Regions from separate parts of the Bradyrhizobium sp. 4 genome, predicted to be linked through region 1. Evidence: riboswitches for the same ligand, from Rfam matches in the RefSeq annotation. Region 1 holds a riboswitch; each other region holds the start of a gene.
What was found. A riboswitch is a leader RNA that binds a small molecule or an ion and turns the genes downstream of it on or off. The one in region 1 is predicted to bind cobalamin.
Positions count from the first base shown of each region.

Region 2: it holds a riboswitch for cobalamin, as region 1 does, so the genes downstream of both, IVB45_RS12920 (energy-coupling factor ABC transporter permease) here and metE (5-methyltetrahydropteroyltriglutamate--homocysteine S-methyltransferase) in region 1, are expected to answer to the same signal.
Region 3: it holds a riboswitch for cobalamin, as region 1 does, so the genes downstream of both, IVB45_RS12855 (DUF1636 domain-containing protein) here and metE (5-methyltetrahydropteroyltriglutamate--homocysteine S-methyltransferase) in region 1, are expected to answer to the same signal.
Region 4: it holds a riboswitch for cobalamin, as region 1 does, so the genes downstream of both, IVB45_RS12940 (TonB-dependent receptor) here and metE (5-methyltetrahydropteroyltriglutamate--homocysteine S-methyltransferase) in region 1, are expected to answer to the same signal.

Region 1 covers NZ_CP064686.1:911,915-916,890, reverse strand. Annotated here, with positions in the region: gene metE (5-methyltetrahydropteroyltriglutamate--homocysteine S-methyltransferase) at 1-1,726, opposite strand, end outside; cobalamin riboswitch at 1,826-2,025, opposite strand; gene IVB45_RS04285 (4Fe-4S binding protein) at 3,124-3,327, opposite strand; gene IVB45_RS04280 (EAL domain-containing response regulator) at 3,948-4,976, opposite strand, start outside.
Region 2 covers NZ_CP064686.1:2,828,129-2,833,104, forward strand. Annotated here, with positions in the region: gene IVB45_RS12900 (cobalamin biosynthesis protein) at 1-353, shown strand, start outside; gene cobM (precorrin-4 C(11)-methyltransferase) at 350-1,132, shown strand; gene IVB45_RS12910 (cobyrinate a,c-diamide synthase) at 1,132-2,442, shown strand; gene cobA (uroporphyrinogen-III C-methyltransferase) at 2,439-3,170, shown strand; cobalamin riboswitch at 3,216-3,436, shown strand; gene IVB45_RS12920 (energy-coupling factor ABC transporter permease) at 3,473-4,150, shown strand; gene cobF (precorrin-6A synthase (deacetylating)) at 4,196-4,945, shown strand; gene cobT (nicotinate-nucleotide--dimethylbenzimidazole phosphoribosyltransferase) at 4,961-4,976, shown strand, end outside.
Region 3 covers NZ_CP064686.1:2,815,680-2,820,655, reverse strand. Annotated here, with positions in the region: gene cobN (cobaltochelatase subunit CobN) at 1-942, opposite strand, end outside; gene cobW (cobalamin biosynthesis protein CobW) at 942-1,976, opposite strand; gene IVB45_RS12855 (DUF1636 domain-containing protein) at 1,973-2,356, opposite strand; cobalamin riboswitch at 2,451-2,669, opposite strand; gene cobO (cob(I)yrinic acid a,c-diamide adenosyltransferase) at 2,710-3,345, shown strand; gene IVB45_RS12845 (cobyric acid synthase) at 3,356-4,804, shown strand; gene cobD (threonine-phosphate decarboxylase CobD) at 4,793-4,976, opposite strand, start outside.
Region 4 covers NZ_CP064686.1:2,833,415-2,838,390, forward strand. Annotated here, with positions in the region: gene cobT (nicotinate-nucleotide--dimethylbenzimidazole phosphoribosyltransferase) at 1-727, shown strand, start outside; gene IVB45_RS12935 (histidine phosphatase family protein) at 728-1,300, opposite strand; cobalamin riboswitch at 1,373-1,575, shown strand; gene IVB45_RS12940 (TonB-dependent receptor) at 1,692-4,055, shown strand; gene IVB45_RS12945 (PepSY domain-containing protein) at 4,067-4,976, shown strand, end outside.

The DNA.
Region 1 (4,976 bases):
GGATGGTCACCGGTCCGGTCAGCATAGCCTTGACGGGTTTTTTGGTCAGAGACTGCGCATAGCGCCACCATTCTCCGGTCATGGGCTTCGGCCGGGAGACATCTCCGAACAGGATAGGCGGACGAACGTACCGCGAGCCATAAGACTGAACCCAGCCATGCTTGGTAAAAGCGAAGCCCAACAGCTGCTCGGCAAAGTATTGAACCATGTCATTGCGCTCGAACTCACCGTGTACGAGCACGTCCAGGCCGATATCTTCCTGCCACTTCACGGTACGGGCTGTCTCCGCTTTCAGAAGCTGCTCGTACTGCGTGTCATTCAACGTTCCCCGCGCATGAGCCGCGCGCGCATTCCGGACATCGGCCGTTTGCGGGAAGGATCCGATGGTTGTCGTTGGAAACATCGGCAAAGCGAACGCGACGCGCTGGACGTCGGCACGCTGGGTGAACGCACTGCGACGGCGAAGCATGCTATCGTCGATCGCGGCGATTCGTCCGGCGACATTCGCATTGTGGATCTCGGGCGATGTTTCGCGGGTGACGGCTGCCTCCTCCGAAAGCGCAAGTTCATCGGCCACCTCGGCAGCATGGCCGGCCAGCGCTTTGCCCAATATCGAAAGTTCCTTGATCTTCTGAACTGAGAACGCCAGCCATGTCTTCAGATTGGGATCGAGATCGGTCTCTAGCTCAATGTCGATCGGAACATGAAGCAGCGAGCAGGAAGGAGCAATCTGAACACGGTGCCTGCCCAATTTTTGGACCATAGGAGCAAGTTGGTCGAGCAGCGCCGGAAGATTGGAGCGCCACACGTTCCGACCATCAACGACGCCTAGTGAGACCACGAGATCTCTACGGGTTGTGGCGACAATTGCGTCCAACTGGTCAGGTGCCCGAACCAGATCCACATGAAGCCCGGCAACGGGCAAGGCCAAGGTTGTTTCAAGATTGTCGCCGATAGCCCCGAAATATGTGGCCAGCATGATTTTAAGGGCCGGCACAAGCTTTGCGAAATGAGCATAGGCCCGGCGGACAGCCGCCCGCGATGCTTCGTCGACGTCCATCACTAGGCATGGCTCGTCCAGCTGAACCCATTCAGCACCGCGCGAGGATAGTTCGCGGAGAACATCGACATAGACTGGGAGGAGCCGATCGAGCAGCGACAGCGGATTGAATGCGGGATTTGCGCTTTTGCCAAGCTTCAGGAAAGTGACTGGGCCAACTAGGACGGGGCGCGTTTGGTAGCCGAGGCTTTTTGCCTCCTCATATTCCTCGATCGGCTTTCGAGAGGAATACTTAAAGATCTGATCCCGGTGAAATTCCGGCACCATGTAGTGGTAGTTGGTATCGAACCACTTCGTCATTTCCTGTGCGGCTACGCCAGGCCCATGCTGAGCGTGACCACCGTCCTGAGCGCCACGCGCCATGGTGAAGTAGGTCTTGAGCGACACAGGACCTTCGGTCCAGCCGTAGACGTCGGGAATGGCGCCGACCATTAGGCTGGTATCGAGCACATGATCGTAAAACGAGAAGTCATTCGAAGGAATGACGGTCGCACCGCGGGATTTCTGCCGTGCCCAATTAGCGGCACGAAGTCCACTCCCCGCCTCGAGGAGCTCGGCTTCGCTGGAGTTTCCCGCCCAGTAGCTCTCGAGCGCGACTTTGAGTTCGCGTCGTGGGCCGATGCGTGACGTCCCCAGTGTGGCAACGGGAAGCGAAAGAAAAGACATAGCTCAGACCCCATGATTGGGGCAAAGGCCATGGCGGACGCATGCAGCGAATATCGCGTGAGCGACAGCTGCTTGGCGCACACCGGGACACCCCGCCCGTGGACGATATATTGTCGAGGCAGGTCTCCTGGCTCGCGGGTCGTCGCTGCTGTCCGGCCTTCCCGAAGCCGCATGGCTTCAGTGACTTCGTTGGACAGCGGCTCGCCGCTTACAGTTGCGGGGGCAGCGCCGGCATTGCACCGGCTTCCCTCTTAGCTCCGGATCAAACGAATCCGAAGACCACGACGACTGGCATTAGGCGCACGAGGATCGATCCGTCAACCTACTAAGTGTCGCCGCGATATTGCCCAAGCGATTGCGAGCTGTACCAGCTAGGGCACAACGGTCTTACTCCCGGCCTGGTAACAACGCCTAGATCTGTGGAGCCTCCGCTTGTGAATGCGTCCGTCAACACCCGCTTGGCGTACTCGGATGAGCCAACGCAAGCAGAACGAACGCGATCGCGCTTCGACATCTGCGTGATCGCGACAAATCCGGTCTTTTCCGTCAGCAGCTTCTCGAACTCGCCCGCGAGGACGTTTGCGATCATCCTCGGCCGGCATCCGCTTGATCACAGCGCCATGAGGCTCCTTAGGAATTGTCAAGGCCGGATTGCTCCAGGATCAAACGGATGATCAGGCCGGACTGCCTGTGTTCGGCGGACCCCGCGACGAGCCGTGAGCTCGATCGCTCCGTGGCGTTGGTCAAGATGATCTCCTTCGGTGTGCCAAGCACTTACGTGCTGAGCGACTTTGGCCGCGCCTTCGTTGTTTCCGTCGCCGCTGGCGAGCAGTGCAGCCTGGACGTTGGTCTGCGCGGCATCGCAGGAACAGTTCCGGACGTCAGGATGCACGCTGACTTGCGGAACGGGAGTAAGCGGCGAGAGCGCGGGCGGCGGGGATCCTGTTACGACCCTAGCTCCATGCACTAGTGCATGGGGAAGGTGGGCAAGCAGATGCCGAGCTTCTCGTACGTCTTCAGGATCTCCGGACCGATCTCGTCGCGCGTGGAGACCGTCTCTTCGGCTTCGAAGTGACGTAGCTTTAGATATCCTGCAAGCTGATCTTGGGATATTCGACGCCCGTCCACCTCGCCTCGGCTCGGCTCGTCAGCCAACGACGATAAGCCTCAACGCGACGACCTGGAGCATCGAGGCGGCCTTGTCATTATTCGAGACAAATTTGACGGTCTCCTCTGACAGAGCCCTTCGAGCGCTTCTCGGAGTCGATCAGCGCCTTAAGCTCATAACGATGTTGATCGACCTCGATGCGCCGCACGCGGACGGCGGCCTCCACAAGCTCGACATCTAGTCCTTCGTTCGCAAAATCGAGCGGTGAAGCCTTCTGGACGCGGGCTGCTTATGTTGTCTTAGACGGGACACAGGTGTCAGGCACCGGACAGACCACAGCGCATTGCGGCGTGTCGGAATGGCCCTCGCACTCCGTACACTTTTTTGCATCGATAACGTAAATGTCGCGCTTGAGGCTGATCGCCGCGTTGGGACACTCGAACTCACACGCCCCACAAACGGTGCATTGCGAAGCGACGATCTTGTAAGCCATGCCTTCCGACTCCTTAGGCGAGCGATGCCATTGGCGATCCCTTTCAAATGCCGTGCCAAAGGACAGGCGCGCTCAATGATGGGCAATTTGCCCAATGGTGCTGTGCGGGGTCTGAGACCATGTTGCATCTGCGACAGCATAGGCCGCTTCAATATCAAGCCGTGCGAGCCCTCGGGCCCCTACTCCGATAGCCAGTCGCGACTCGACTGCTGCGAGCTTCCGTCGGTTTGTCTGGCATGGCAGCGCGGGGCCAAGCGACGCTCGACGATTCCCGAAACCGGCGGCGCGAGTATAAGCCGCGAGCCGACGCACGTCTACGCCGGATGTCGGCAAACCTCCGGTCACACGCCCTGACCGGAGATTTTGTCCAAGCCGCGCTCACGCCTGCAACGTTAACTCCGCGGATTGACTCGCTGGAGGCTTGCCAAAACGGCTTGTGCTACAATAACCTTCGGCATCGCTTCGGAGGGGAATGAAGTTCGGCCGGGAGCAGCGATACTGGGTTTGCAAAGTGACCGATTTAATTGCAGTCAGCCGCATGCCTGGTGCCGAGTAGGCATGGCCGCGCGGGGCAGCGCTGGTACGCTTTGCCTGGCTGTGCTCAGTCACTCCTCATACAACTATTTTGGACGAAGTGGAACAGGGCTGAAAGATGACTGTGCAAATTGCTTCAGCGGCATGGCCTTTCCGAACAGATGGCCCTGCGCAAGGTCGAAGCCGAGTTCGGTCACAGCGATCAGGTCGGCATGGCTCTCCACGCCTGCGGCGACGGTGCGCACACTGTACTCTTTGGCTAGATCGACGATATGGCGGCACACCGTTCGCTTCAGGGGCCCATTTCCGCAACCGGCGACGTACTGCCGGTCCACTTTTAATTTCATGAACGGGAATTTTTCGAGCCCCATCAGCTGCGGCCAATTGGCGCCGATATTGTCGATTGCAAGGCCAATGTTGTGAAAGCGAACCTCACGCGCGACCTCGATCAGGAGATCTAGGTTCTGGATCGCTTCCTCGCTCTCGATTTCGATCGTCAAGCCGCCGAAAGCGGGGTGCGACGGCATGCGCTGACAGAGATCGCGTACCGCCTGCGGGTCAATCAGGAATGCTGCCGGGAGATTGATGGAGAGATCGGTCGAAGTTTGCTGCTCCAGAAGATACTTCCAATCCTTGATCGCGCGGTCGATCACGAACTGCGACAAGTCCCTAAAATGAGGATCGTGAGCCTCCGGGATGAAATACGCTGGTGGAACAACGCCCCAGGTCGGATGCCGCATTCGCACAAGCGCCTCGGCGCCGCGGCGGCTGAGGGTACACGGGTCAAAGTTCGGCTCATACCAGAGCTCAAGCCAGCCAGCGTGTAAGGCTTCTCCGACATGGACTGCGGGACGGGGCGCCGGCTCTCTGGGCAAGAGCATGGCGACCCGATCGCGCAGCGTCTCGGCTGCAAACGGCGTCCTCAGCGGCGGCAGCATATCAAGTCCATATTCGCCCCCGACCTGCTGCACTGCCGTCATGACGATCGACTCGCGGGCGCCGAACGCCAGCACTCTGCCTGCAAATTCTTCGCGTACGAGTATCTCGAGCAATCGTCCAGGCTCGATGCGATCGGAGCCAATGCCGAGCAGGATCAGATCAGGGAAGTCCGTGCA
Region 2 (4,976 bases), 1.9 Mb from region 1:
TCGGATTCAAAAAGGATGTCACGCTGGCCTCGCTGCGTGAGGCGCTTCTGGCGGCCGGTGGTCCCGAAGGCCTCGCAGCAGTGGCGACGGTCAGCGACAAGGCCGACGCGGGGGTGCTGAAGCAGCTCGCGCGCGAATGCGGCGTGCCGATCAAGGCGGTCGCCGCCGAAATGTTGGCCGGCATCGACACGCCGACGCAGTCAAACCTCATCGCGAAAAAGTTCGGGACGGGATCAGTCGCCGAAGCGGCAGCGCTTGCGGCAGCTGGTCCTGGCGCGCGATTGATCGCGACGCGGGTGGTCTCGCAGGATCGCACCGCGACCGCGGCGATCGCGGAAGGAGACGGCGCATGACGGTGCATTTCATTGGCGCAGGGCCGGGCGCTCCTGACCTGCTGACGTTGCGCGGGCGAGATCTGATCGCCGCCTGTCCTGTCTGTCTCTATGCCGGCTCGCTTGTCTCCGAAGGCGTCTTGGCGCATTGCCCGTCCGGCGCGCGGATCGTCAACACCGCGCCGATGTCGCTCGACGAGATCATCGCGGAGATCGCTGCCGCGCATGCCGGCGGCAAGGACGTTGCGCGGCTGCACTCGGGCGATCTCTCGATCTGGTCGGCGATGGGCGAGCAGCTCCGCCGCCTGCGCGCGCTCGGCATTCCCTACACGGTCACGCCCGGCGTTCCCTCTTTCTCGGCCGCCGCGGCTGCGCTGGAGGCCGAGCTGACGCTGCCCGGCCTTGCCCAGACGGTGGTGCTGACGCGCACGCCGGGCCGCGCAAGCGCGATGCCCGAAGGCGAGAAGCTCGCCGCCTTCGCCGCTACCGGCGCGGTGCTCGCGATCCATTTATCGATCCATCTGCTCGACAAGGTCGTCGCCGAACTGACGCCACATTACGGCGCGGATTGTCCGGTCGCGATCGTCTGGCGCGCGAGCTGGCCCGACCAGCGCATCGTCCGCGCCACGCTCGCAACACTCGACGCGGCTGTCGGCAGCGAGATGGAGCGCACCGCGCTCATCCTGGTCGGCAGGACGCTGGGCTCGGCGGATTTCTCCGAGAGCCGTCTCTATGCTGCTGACTATGACCGCCGCTATCGGCCGGTGGGCGCCGAACCGCGCTTTCCGGAGGTGTCGTGATGGCAGCAGGGCTCGTCATCTCCGCGCCGGCCTCCGGCGTCGGCAAGACCACGCTGACGCTGGCGCTCGCGCGCGCCTGGCGCAACAGCGGATTGCGGGTGCAGTGCTTCAAGAGCGGCCCCGATTATATCGATCCCGCGTTTCATGCCGCCGCTACGGGACGCGCCTCGGTCAACGTCGACAGCTGGGCGATGGATCGCGGGACAATCTCGCATCTCGTCAGTCGCGGCATTGACGCCGATGTCGTGCTGGCCGAAGGCTCGATGGGCCTGTTCGACGGCGTTGCCGCGCGCGGCGTCTGCGGCACGGGAGCGACCGCCGATATCGCAGAGATGCTGGACTGGCCGGTGCTGCTGGTGATCGATCCTTCGGGCCAGGCACAAACGGCGGCCGCAATTGCCGCGGGCCTTCGCGACTACCGCCCCGGTGTGCGCCTTGCAGGCGTCGTGCTCAATCGCGTTGCCAGCCCGCGCCACGACGCCCTCGTGCGGCGCGCGCTGCTGGATGCCGGCATCGCCGTGTTCGGCGCGTTGCCGCGCCATGCCGAGATCAGCCTGCCTAAGCGGCATCTCGGACTGGTCCAGGCCGAGGAGCAGGCGGAGATCGGCAAGCTGATCGACGAGGCCGCACGCTTCGTTGCCGAGCATGTCGATCTCGACGCGGTGCTGCGTTCGGCTGCCACCTGGTCGCCGCAACCTGCCGCAAGCGGCGTGAACGTGACGCCGCCCGGCCAGCGCATTGCGCTTGCCCGTGACGCCGCGTTCTCCTTCGTCTATCCGCATATGCTGGAAGCGTGGCGCGCGGCGGGTGCGGAGATCTCGACATTCTCGCCACTGGCGGACGAGGGCCCTGATCCGAGCGCCGATGTGTGTTGGCTGCCGGGCGGCTATCCCGAGCTGCAGGCCGGCAAGATCGCGGCCAATGCGCGCTTCCGCAGCGGATTGCGGGCCTTCGCGGAAACGCGCCCGGTGCATGGCGAATGCGGAGGCTATATGGTGCTGGGCACCGCTTTGACCGATGCCGACGGCATCCGCCACGAGATGACGGGCCTGCTCGGCCTGGAGACGAGTTTTGCCAAGCGCCGCATGCATCTGGGCTATCGTCTGGCCGAGCTCGCCGCGCCGATGCCGGGTCATCAGGCGGGTGCACGCCTGCGTGGCCATGAATTCCACTATTCGACGATCGTCGCGCAACCCGATACGCCGCTGGCGGTCGTGCACGACGCGACAGGCGCCGTCATCGCCGAGACCGGCTCGCGGCGGGGACAAGCCACCGGCACGTTCTTCCACCTGATCGCGGAGGACCGGTGAGCGGTTTTGTGTCCTTTGTCTCCGCCGGGCCCGGCGATCCCGAGCTGCTCACGCTCAAGGGTGCCGCGCGCCTGCGCGAGGCCGACGTCGTGCTCTATGACGATCTTGCTTCGGGCGCGATCCTTGATCTGGCCCGGCCCGGCGCCAATCTCGTCGCGGTGGGAAAGCGGGCGGGACGGGCCTCGACCAAGCAGCACCACGTCAACCGCCTGCTGGTCGACTACGCCGTGACAGGCGCGCGCGTGGTGCGATTGAAGTCGGGCGATGCCGGCATCTTTGGCCGGCTCGAGGAGGAGCTCGAGACGCTGCGTGAAGCGGGCATCGGCTACGAGATCATTCCCGGCGTCACGTCGGCCTGTGTCGCCGCCGCGCAAGCCGGCATTCCGCTGACCCGGCGTCACACCTCGCGCCGCGTGCAGTTCGTGACCGGGGCAGACGTCACCGGCGAGCTGCCGCCAGACCTCAATTGGGCGGCGCTGGCCGATCCGGAGGCGACGACCGTGGTCTATATGGGCCGGCGGACGTTTCCGGCGCTTGTCGTCAAATTGATCGAGCACGGGCTTGCCCCAACCACGCCGGCGTTGTTTGCCGAATCGCTCGGCCGTCCCGATGAGCGGCTGGTCCGCACCACCATTTCGGAACTTGCCGAGCAGCTTGCGCGGGGCGGGGCGGCCTCCACGGCGGCCGTCATCCTGTTCGGCGCGCTGGCGGGGGATTATCCGTCATGACGGTCTCGGCCGCCCTTCGCCCCTTGACGCCCGGCTGGCGAAAGGGGCACACAGGAGACGCATGGTGCTCGACGCGGCGCAAAGCGCCGGAGCATAATCGGGAATGGGGATGGGCGGACCCAGTTGCGGCGCCCAAAACCCCAGCCGCCCCCGCGACTGTAAGCGGTGAGGGACTTCGATCAGCCACTGGGCCGCAAGGCTCGGGAAGGCCGGAGACTCCCAGTGAACCGCGAGCCAGGAGACCGGCCGTGCACGTTTTGAGGCCAAGGCCGTCGGGTGTGACGGCAAGAAGGATCTGAGCCATGCATATCGAACCCGGACTAGTCTCGGACGCCAAGCTCGTGCTGAGTTACGCAACTGGCATCGCCGTTGGCGGCGTTGCCTTGAAGCTCGCGGTCGAGACCGTGCGCGAGCAGGGCATCACGTCGTTCGCGGCGCGCACGCTCGCCACCACCGGCCTCGTGTTTATCTTCTTTGAGATCCTGCCGCACTTCCCGGTCGGCGTCTCCGAAGTGCACTTCATCCTCGGCTCGACCTTGTTCCTGCTGTTTGGAGCTGCGCCTGCGGCCTTCGGCCTCGCGTTCGGCCTGCTGTTCCAAGGCATCTTCTTCGAGCCGCCCGACCTGCCGCAATATGGCATGAACGTCACCACGCTGCTGGTGCCGCTGTTCGGGATCCAGGCGATCGCCACGCGGATCATTTCGAGCAACACGGCCTATGTCGATCTGAAGTACCGCCAGGCGCTGGCGCTTTCGACGACCTATCAGGCGGGTGTCATCGCCTGGGTGGCGTTCTGGGCGATTTATGGCTCCGGCTTCGGCGCGACCAACCTCGCCAACATTGCGACCTTCGCGGCGTCCTATGCGCTCGTTATCGTGATCGAGCCGCTCGCCGATCTCGGCGTGCTGGCGCTGGCGAAGTCGCTGCGAGGCGTCACCGCGGCCGGCCTCGTCACTCCGCGTTTGCACAACGCGGCCTAGAGACAAGCGAATGGGCGGCCGTTATGGCCGCCCTTCGCAGCTACGATGCTCACGCTCTCCCTGATAGGCATCGGTTGCGGCGATCCCGAGCAGCTCACGCGCGCCGCGATCACTGCCATCAACGCGGCCGATCTCGTCCTGATCCCGCGCAAGGGAACGGCCAAGTCCGACCTCGCCGATCTCAGGCGGACGATCTGCGCCGATGTGCTCACCAGTGACACGACGCGCATCGCCGAGTTCGATCTGCCCGTCCGCGACGCCGCGGAAGCGGACTATCGCAAGGGCGTGGACGATTGGCACGATGCCGTCGCCGCGGCCTGGTCACAGACGATCGCAGATCATCTCGAAGGCGAGGGCAAGGTCGCGCTGTTGATCTGGGGCGATCCCTCGCTTTACGACTCCTCGCTGCGCATTGCGCGGCGGCTCAATCCCTCGCCAAAGATCGAGGTCGTTTCCGGCATCACCTCGATCCAGGCGCTGTGCGCGGCGCATGCCATGCCGCTCAACGACATCGGCGAGCCGTTTCTGGTCACGACCGGACGCCGCTTGCGCGATGGCGGTTGGCCGGCAGATGTCGATACCGTGGTAGTGATGCTCGACGGCGGCACGGCGTTCCAGTCGCTTGATCCGGCGGGCCTGCACATCTGGTGGGGGGCCTATCTCGGCATGCCCGATCAGATCGTGATGTCCGGCGCGCTGGCCGAGATCGGCCCGCGCATCGTCGCGGTGCGGCAAGAGGCGCGCGAACGGCACGGCTGGATCATGGACAATTACATCCTCAAGCGCAGGCTGTGAGGCAAGCGAGGCAGCATGCTCCCCGAATGGG
Region 3 (4,976 bases), 1.9 Mb from region 1:
CAGCACCACATGCATCGCGAGGTCGCCGGGCGACAGGCCGCGGAGCGAACTCGCCCAATCCTCGCGGCGTGCCGTGGAGAGTGCGACCTGGAACACCGGGCAGGATGCGGCATCGAACGGCGTCGTGCCGTCGTCGCCCATCGCCGAGAACGCCGTCGCATTGACGATCGCGGCAGGAGGATTTTGCGCAAGATGCACCCGCAACCAATCCGCGACCCCCGCGGCTTTCAGCGAGGTGACGAACACACCATGCGCGTCGAACCCCTTCTCGCGCAATGCGGCGATCAGGGCATCGACCGGGCCAGTGTCGGCAGCGGTGAGATAGGAGCGATAGAAGGTCACGAGCGCACGCGGCCTGCCCTCACCCAACGCCGGCGCGGCAATGACACCGCGCGCCGGATCGTAAAAGCCCATCTCGGGCACGGCCGTCTCGCCGATCACGGGGCCGGCATAGAGGCCCGAAGCCAGCGCAAGCTGCGCGATCGCGGCTTGCGATGCGACGGGGCCGCCGGTGTCGCAGAGCACCTTGAGCCGCCGCAGCGTCGAGACCGGCAGGGTGGAATACGCATCCAGACGCGTGTCGTCGCGGCCGTCGGCCGGCAGCACCGCCAGCACGATGCCGCGCTCCTTCGCCAGTTGCTGCAGGGCCCCGAGCCCATACGACCAGTAGGATTCCCCGCCGATCAGGCGGACGAGGATGCCGCGCGCCTGCGCAAGCGTGCGCTCGATATAGGTGTCGACCGAGAGCGGATGACGGAGTTCTGCGAGATTGACGAGCCGTAGCGAGGGCAGGCTGTCGCGGCCACGGCGCCAGCCGGCCGCGAATGTGGCAAGATCGGAATCCGAATACGAGAGCACCACGAGATCGGCCGGGTCCTGGCCGATGTCCCTTGGTATCGCGGTCTCCTCGAGACCGCGGCTCTCGCGGAAGACGACGTGCATCAGATACCGAGTCCCGCCTTGATCGCGGCTTCATCAATGTTTCCGTGCTCGCCGATCACGACCAGCTTTGACCGCCTCGCACCCGCGCCCCAGGGCTTGTCGAACTGGTGCCGCACGCGCTCGCCGACCGCTTGCAGCAAGAGACGCATCGGCTTGCCCTCTACCGCGATGTAACCCTTGACGCGCAGCACATTCTGCTCGCGCGCCAGACGATGAACCGATGCAACCAGCGCGTCGATGTCGGTGACTTCAGGAAGATCGATCACGACGGACGCAAAATCGTCGTGCTCGTGATCCTCTTCGCCGTCGTGATGCGAGGGACGCGCGGCGAGATCGTTCTCGGCGGCAGCGCCGAGGCCGAGGATGACGCGCGCGTCGATCGCGCCGTCGGTAATCGCCAGCATCGGCACGCGGCGCGACATCTCGGCGGTGATCGCCGCTTTGGCTGCTTCGAGCCCTGCCGCACCCGCAAGATCGGCCTTGGTCAGCAGCACGATGTCGGCGCAGGCGATCTGGTCCTCGAACACTTCCGACAGCGGCGTCTCATGGTCGAGATTGCCGTCCGCCGCGCGCTGCGCCTCGACCGCAATTGGGTCGGGCGCGAAGCGGCCAGCGGCGACAGCTTCGGCGTCGGCCAGCGCGATCACGCCGTCGACCGTAATGCGCGAACGGATCTCCGGCCAGTCGAATGCCTTGAGCAGCGGCTTGGGCAGCGCCAGGCCCGAGGTCTCGATCAGGATATGATCGGGCCGCACCGGCCGCGACAGCAGCTTCTCCATGGTCGGAATGAAATCTTCCGCGACGGTGCAGCAGATGCAGCCATTGGCGAGCTCGATGATGTTCTCTTCCGGGCAATTCGCATCGGCGCAGGATTTCAGAATCTCGCCATCGACACCCTCGCTGCCGAACTCGTTGACGAGCACCGCGAGCTTCTTGCCGTTAGCGTTGGCAAGCAGGTGCTGGATCAGCGTGGTCTTGCCGGAGCCGAGAAAGCCCGTGACGACCGTGACGGGGACTTTTGCAAGCGAATTCATTCGGCGGCCTCCGGCACGACGGCCAAGGGGAGAATGGGGGGAATGCGGGCAAGCGATTGCTTGCGGAAGATCTCCGGGCGGCTGCGCCAGGGCACGAGGCCATCGGGTGCGGCCACATAGGCCGCGGCGCCCGCGACCACGTCGCTCGCATGCGCATCCGAGAGGCGACCATAGACATAGGACCAGCGGCCGGGTGCGCTGAGCGCGACCGAGCAACCCTGGTTGCATGCAGATAGGCATTCGACCGGAACCACGCTGACGCCATCGGGCACGCCGGCCTCGAGGATCGCACCATGCAGGCGCTTGCCGGGCGTCGTCTCGCCCTCGCCAAGCGTCTGGCCGGCGCGGCAGGTGATGCAGACATGAAGTGTGACGGTCATCGCTTCTTCCAGAATAAACAGCGGGAAGCGAAGAGGCCCACGAACCGTTCTTGCGAAGGCCCGTTTCCCCGTCGCGGAACACCCCGTCCGCCGGTCCAAAATCGTCCACGCTGGCAGGTCTCCCGGCTTCCGGAGCAGGGTTTCCCCTTCGATCCCCGCCTTCCCGATCCCCAAGGGATCAGTGGCTTCGGGCATCTCTCCGGTCACGGTCGCGGGGGCGGCTGCATTTTGGAACCAAATCTTGCCGATTCGGACCCTATCGCATTCCCTCTTCGCCTGTCGTAGGACAGGAACCAACGCGGGGCCACCATTTGCCCCCCACCGCCTCTTGTCAAGCCGAAGGACCCCGTCCGATGACGTCAGAACCGGATACCCAGACGGGCGACCAAACCGACGCCCGTCACGCCTCGAAAATGGCGAAGAAGAAGGTCGCCCGCGACAAGATCATGGCGACCAAGAGCGGCGAAAAGGGCCTCATCATCGTCCACACCGGCGCTGGCAAGGGCAAGTCCTCCTCGGCTTTCGGCATGATCGTCCGCTGCGTCGCCCATGGCTTCCCCTGCGCGGTCGTGCAGTTCATCAAGGGTGCCTGGGATACCGGCGAGCGCCGCATGCTCACCGGCCATTTCGGCGACCTCTGCCAATTCCACGCCATGGGCGAAGGCTTTACCTGGGAGACGCAGGACCGCACCCGCGACATCGCCGCCGCGCGCGCCGGCTGGGAGAAGGCCAAGGAGCTGATCCTCGACCAGAATCTCCGCATGATCGTGCTCGACGAGATCAACATCGCGCTGCGCTACGACTATCTCGACATCGCCGAAGTCGTCGATTTCCTGACGACGCAAAAGCCGCCGATGACGCATGTCGTGCTCACCGGCCGCAACGCCAAGGACGAACTGATCGAGATCGCCGATCTCGTCACCGAGATGACGCTGGTCAAGCATCCCTTCCGCTCAGGCATCAAGGCGCAAGCCGGCGTCGAGTTCTGAGAAGCTCGCGATGGCGCGCGCATTGATGATTCAGGGGGCCGGCTCGGACGTGGGCAAGTCGCTCATCGTCGCCGGCCTCGCGCGCGCCTTTGTGCGACGCGGCCTGCGCGTGGTCCCGTTCAAGCCGCAGAACATGTCGAACAATGCTGCCGTCACCGTCGACGGCGGCGAGATCGGCCGCGCCCAGGCGCTCCAGGCGCTCGCCGCCGGCGTCGAGCCGCACACCGACATGAACCCGGTGCTGCTCAAGCCCGAGACGGATGTCGGCGCGCAGGTGATCGTGCAGGGAAAACGCATCGCGACCGCGCGTGCGCGTGAATATGCGGCGATGAAACCGTCATTGATGGGCGCTGTGCTGGAGAGCTTCGAGCGGCTGAAGGCGCGCGCCGATCTCGTGCTGGTGGAAGGCGCCGGCAGTCCGGCCGAGGTGAACCTGCGCAACGCCGACATCGCCAATATGGGTTTTGCGCGCAAGGCCGATGTGCCGGTCGTGTTGGTCGGCGACATCGACCGCGGCGGTGTCATCGCACAACTCGTCGGCATCAAGGCGGTGATCGACCCGGATGATGCCGCGATGATCCAGGGATTTGTCATCAACAAGTTCCGCGGCGATCCCACGCTGTTCGACGACGGCTATAAGCTGATCGAAGAAAAGACCGCATGGCGCGGCTTTGGCGTGCTGCCCTGGTTCGCGCGCGCCGGCGAGCTGCCGGCCGAGGATGCGCTGGGCCTGAGCGATGCGCGCAAGCCGGGCCAATGCAAGATCGCCTGTCTCGCGCTGTCGCGGATTGCCAATTTCGACGATCTCGATCCGCTCAAGCTCGAGCCTGGCGTCGATCTCGTGATGGTGCGGCCGGGCGAGGCCATTCCCGGCGACGTCAGGCTCGTCATCATCCCCGGCTCGAAATCCACCCGCGGCGATCTCGCCTTTCTGCGCGCGCAAGGCTGGGACATCGATCTTCTGGCGCATCACCGCAGAGGCGGCCAATTGCTCGGCCTCTGCGGCGGCTACCAGATGCTGGGACGCAGCGTCACCGATCCCGATGGAATCGAGGGCCCCGCCGGCGACACTCCGGGTCTCGGGCTTCTGGATGTGGAAACGGTGATGAGCTCGGAGAAGACGCTGACGCGCGTTGCGGCCGTGCACGCCGCGACAGATCAGCCGATTCAGGCTTATGAAATCCACATCGGTCGCACCGATGGTCCGGATCGCGCGCGGCCATTCGCAAAGCTGAACGGCGACCCGGAGGGCGCGATCTCGCGCGACGGACGCGTGCAGGGCAGCTATCTGCATGGCCTGTTCACGTCCGATGAGTTCCGCAAGGCGTTTTTGGCGAAGCTCGACATTCCCGCCGGCGACGAGCCCTATCACGCCAGGGTCGAGAGCGCGCTCGATGCCCTTGCCGATCACATCGAAGGCCATCTCGACGTCGAAGGCCTGCTCGCGCTAGCGCGCTAGAGCCTCGGCCAGGCGCGTCCATTCGGGTTCGCCGCCCGGAAGCCCGAGGCGTAGCCATGTCGGCTCTCGCGCGAACACGCGCGACCAGATATGGCGACGCGCCAGCTTCTCCTGCGCGGCAATCGCGTCAGGCGTCGCGTAGAGACGAAACAGCTGCGTCCTGCCAATGACC
Region 4 (4,976 bases), 1.9 Mb from region 1:
GGTTGTCGACGCCGGCACGCTGGCGCAGGAGGAGATGGCTGGAATCGTGACCGACAAGCCGCGCAGCGGCACGCGCGATTTCAGCATCGAAGCTGCGCTCACCCCCGCAGAGCTGGCATTTGCGTTCGAAGCCGGCCGACGTGCGGTGATGCGCGCGCAGGCCGGGCAGCCCGATGTTCTGATCTTCGGCGAGATGGGTATCGGCAACACCACGACATCGGCGGCAATCGCGGCGAGCCTGCTCGGCGTGAGCGCTGAGGAGATCGCGGGCAGCGGAACCGGCGTTGACGCGGCCGGCCGTGTGCACAAGGCGCGGGTGATCGACGCCGCGGTTGCACGCCATGGCATTGCGGGCGCTTCGCCGGAAAAGATCCTGTGCGCCGTCGGCGGTCTCGAAATCGCGGCCATCTGCGGTGCAATTATCGCGGCTGCACAGCGCCGCATCCCCGTGTTGATCGACGGCTTCATCGTGTCGGTGGCGGCGCTGGTGGCGGCGCGGCTCAATCCCTCGTGCCAGCCGTTCCTGCTGGCCTCGCACCAGTCCGCGGAGCAGGGGCATCGGCTGGTGCTTCGCGCGCTGAACGTGCAACCGCTGATCAGCCTCGATCTCAGGCTAGGCGAAGGATCGGGCGCGGCAATCGCGCTGCCGCTGGTGCGGTCGGCCTGTGCGCTCCACAACGGCATGGCGACCTTTGCGCAGGCCAATGTGCCTGATCTTCCGGCCTGATCAAATCGTCCGCTGATTGACGTAGACGACGCGCCAGCCGGTCGCGAGCCGGTCGATCCTAGTCAGCGACAGCGGATCGATCACGAAGCGCAGGGCCGCTTGTGGCGTCAGGTCCAGCGCGATGCACAGGGCCGCGCGGATCGTGCCGGAATGCACGACGAGCGCTGCGGCCCCGGCGCCGACCCTCGACAGACCCAGCCGGACCCGCGCGACCTGTTCCTCGAAGCTCTCGCCGCCCGGCGGCCGTCCGCGCGCAGGATCGCTCCAGAACTGTGCATAGGCCTTGCCACCGGTCGCGGCGAGTTCGTCATGCCGACGGCCGGTCCAGTCGCCAAAGTTCTGCTCGCTGAATTCGTCCAGCTGCAGCGGCTCGAGCCCCAGCGCGCGGGCCGTTTCGAGCGTGCGCCGTGACGGGCTCGCATAGCTCGTGGCGTCCCGCGGCAGGCGCTGCCGCAGCGCCTCCAGCTGCGCGCGAGCGCCGAGATCGGCCGGCGCATCGGCCGCATGGATCGTCCCCGTGACGCCATCGACGGGCGCGTGCCGTATCAGCCAAAGGAAGGTCTCGCCTTCCATGCTTATCTCCAAGGAAACTGGTCGTTGTGGCAATAACGCCGCAACTGGCACATTGACTCTGTCTGGATCGTAATCCTAGATGCTCGTGACGGTTTCCCCGAGAGGGGATGAAAAGGGAATGCGGTGCGGGGACATTGTCCCCAATGCCGTGGCTGCCCCCGCAACTGTAAGCGGCGAATCTTGCATCACATGCCACTGGGTATCTCGGTCCCGGGAAGGCGACGCAAGGTAGTGACCCGCGAGCCAGGAGACCTGCCGTCAGCCGTGGTCACACGCGAAGATGTCGGTCGGGGAGTACAGACATTCGGCTTCATCGGAAGGCTTATGAGCCGGAAGATGGGACCTTGGTTCGCGGTGACGTGCCACTGACGTCACACCGAGGTCCAAGACCGTGTATTCCCTTTGTATCGTACGACCACGCCGTTTCCTACTGGCATGCGCCGCTCTCACATCTTTCATCGCCATCGACATGCCAGCGGCCTTGGCGCAGCAGGCCCGCGAGCCACTGCCGCCCGTCGAGGTGTCGGCGCCACAATCCCGCAGGCAGGCCAGCCCGGCCGGACGGGACGCGCAGAGCTCACGCCGCGCAGCAGCGCGCCGGCCGGAGACTGCATCCGCAGTGCCCAAGCCTGTCGTGCCGACTGCGGCAGCACAGACGCCGCTCAATACCAATGCCGTGGCCGAAAGCGCCTCGCGCCTTGGCCTGACCGTTCGCGAAACGCCCGCGACCGTGGAGGTGATCTCGGCCGCAACCATGCGCGAGCAGGGCTATCGCACCGTGTCCGACGTCGCGCAGGGAGCGGTTGGCGTCACAGCCGGCGACAATCCGGCCGAGCCGTCGGCTTTCTCCATGCGCGGCTTCACCAACAGCCAGATCAACACGCTCTACAACGGCATCAAGATCGGCCCGCAGAACATGACCTCGCGGATCACCGACACGGCCAACCTGGAGGCTGTCGAATTCCTGAAGGGTCCGGCGTCACTGATGTCAGGCGAGGGCGCCGCCGGCGGCGCGATCAACTTCGTCACCAAGCAGCCGCACACCGGTCCGATCCGGAACGAGGCGGATTTTTCCTGGGATTCGCTGAACTCGTTCCGGGCGCATTACGGCTCGGGCGGCAGCACCAATGTGCAGGGACTGGACTACCGCTTCGACGTCAGCCGTTCCTCGCTCAACGGCTTTGCCGACGACACCAACACCAAGACGCTCGACGTCTCGGGCCAGCTCAACTACCGCATCTCCGACGGTCTCAAGGTTTGGGGCGCGATCGAATACCGCGAGGATCGCTCGAAAGCCTATTGGGGTGCGCCACTGGTACCGATCGCCTTCAGTGGTTCGCACGCGACGACGGGGATCGTGTCCGGCAATTATTTCAACAAGACTGATCTCGGGGCCGTCACGATCGACGACCGCACCTTCAACACCAACTACAACGTCTTCGACAACAAGAACGTGGCGAAGGAAGTGTGGCTGCGCGGCGGCTTCGAGCTGAAGCTGGCGCCTGACCTGACGCTGAAGAGCCAGGCCTATGGTTATGGCGCAGAGCGCACATGGTTCAACAATGAGGTCGAGGCGTTCAATGCCAGTTCGGGCCTCCCTAACTCGAACATGGTGGATCGCGAGCGTTTCTATGTCGCGCACAGCCAACGCTTGGTCGGCAACATCACCGACTTGATCTGGGATGCGAATATCGCCGGCTTTGACAACCGCTTGGTCACGACGCTTTCCTCAAGCTACCTTGACTTCGTCAGGCCGGGCGCCGCAAATTTCCCCGATGATTCCGTCTCGCTGGTCAATCCCGATCGCGGCTATTACGGCTTGCTCACGACTAAGCAGCAGACCGCGCGGATCGACAACGAGGCGCTGTCGTTCGAGGACCGGTTGAAGTTGACACGGACCTTTGCGCTAGTCGGCGGCCTCCGCGTCGAGCATATCGGGCTCGACCGCAACTCGACCGACAAGACGGGCCTTGTGAATGCGGGTTTCCCGTTCTCGCAATCCTGGGTCCCGACGACGGGCCGTATCGGCTACACGTGGGAAGCCGTTCCGGGCCTGGCCTTTTTCAGCCAATATGCGACTGGCGCCGACATCGCAGCCAACAACATCTTTCTGCTCAATCCGACCGATCCGCTCAACCTGACCACCGCGCGCACCTACGAGACCGGCGTCAAGCACCTGTTCTGGGACAATCGGGCGGAGTGGTCGTTCTCGGCCTATGACATCTTGCGCAAGAACGTCTATGCGGCGGCGGGCGGCATGCAGCTCAACCTCGCCGGGCGGCAGGAATCGAAGGGCGTCGAGCTTGCCGCCGCGGTGCGTCCGATCGAGCCGCTGCGCCTCTGGGGCAACATCGCCTATGTCGACGCCCGCTATGCCGACTACGATTTCGTCGGCGGCTCGTTCTCCGGCAATACGCCGCCAAACGTGCCGCGCGTCGTCGCCAATGCCGGCGCGTCGTACCGTTTCTTCGCGCCCTGGGCGGTTGAGCTCGGCATCATCGGCCGCCATGTCGGCGACCGCTACAACACCGATGCCAATGTCGTGACGCTGAAGGCCTATACAGTGGCCGATGCCTACGCCTTCGTCGATATCCCGAAGACGGTGTTCAACGCGGTCGATCAGGCCCGCCTGACCTTCCGGGTGCGCAACATCGCCGACAAGCGTTACGCGATCTGGGGCGATCCGTTCTATCCAGACCAGATCCTGCTGGGCGCGCCCAGGACCTATGAGATCTCGGCCGCGTTCAAATGGTAGGACGCTGACCGATGATGCGCGCGATCGTCCTGCTGCATCGATGGCTGGGGATCGCGTTCTGCCTGCTGTTCGCGATGTGGTTCGCGACGGGAATCGTGATGCATTTCGTTCCGTTTCCGTCCCTGACGGAAGCGGAACGCTTTGCCGGCCGCGTGCCGCTGGGTCGCGTTGAGACGACGATCGCGGTCGCCGATGCCGTTGTCGCGAGCGGGATCGCGGATGCGACGCGCGTTCGCCTGATCCAGCGCAGCAACGGACCAGTCTATGTCGTTTCGGGGCCATCGCGCGCGGGCGCAGTCCACGCCTCCGACGGGGTCGGCGCCTCAGTCTCGTCTTCCGAGGTCGCGCTGGCCATCGCGCGAGACCACGCACGCAGCCGCGGGCTAGATGCCGCGCGGGCCGCGATCGTTGCGCGCTCGGATTACGACCAATGGAGCGTGCCGAACGGCTTTGACCGCCATCGGCCCTTGTTTCGCATTGCGCTCGGCGACGCCGCCGGAACCGAGGTCTATGTCTCCTCGCTCACCGGCGAGATCGTCCTGGATACGACGCGCAGCGAGCGGACCTGGAATCTCGTCGGCAGTGTGCTGCACTGGATCTATCCGACAGTTCTGCGAAGCAATTGGTCGCTGTGGGATCGGGTGGTCTGGACCTTGTCGCTGCTGGCCCTGATCGCAGCTTTGCTTGGCGCTGTGCTCGGGCTTGCGCGGATCAAACCTCGAAGCGATCTAATCGGATCGCCCTATCGTGGCTGGCATGCCCTGCATCATCTCATCGGCCTCGCGGCCATGGTGTTCGTACTGAGCTGGATTTTCAGTGGCTGGCTCTCCATGGATCATGGGCGGCTGTTCTCGCGTGGGCAATTGACCTCGGCTGAATCCAGCGTGATGAACGCTTCACCGAACTGGGCGGCGGCTGCAT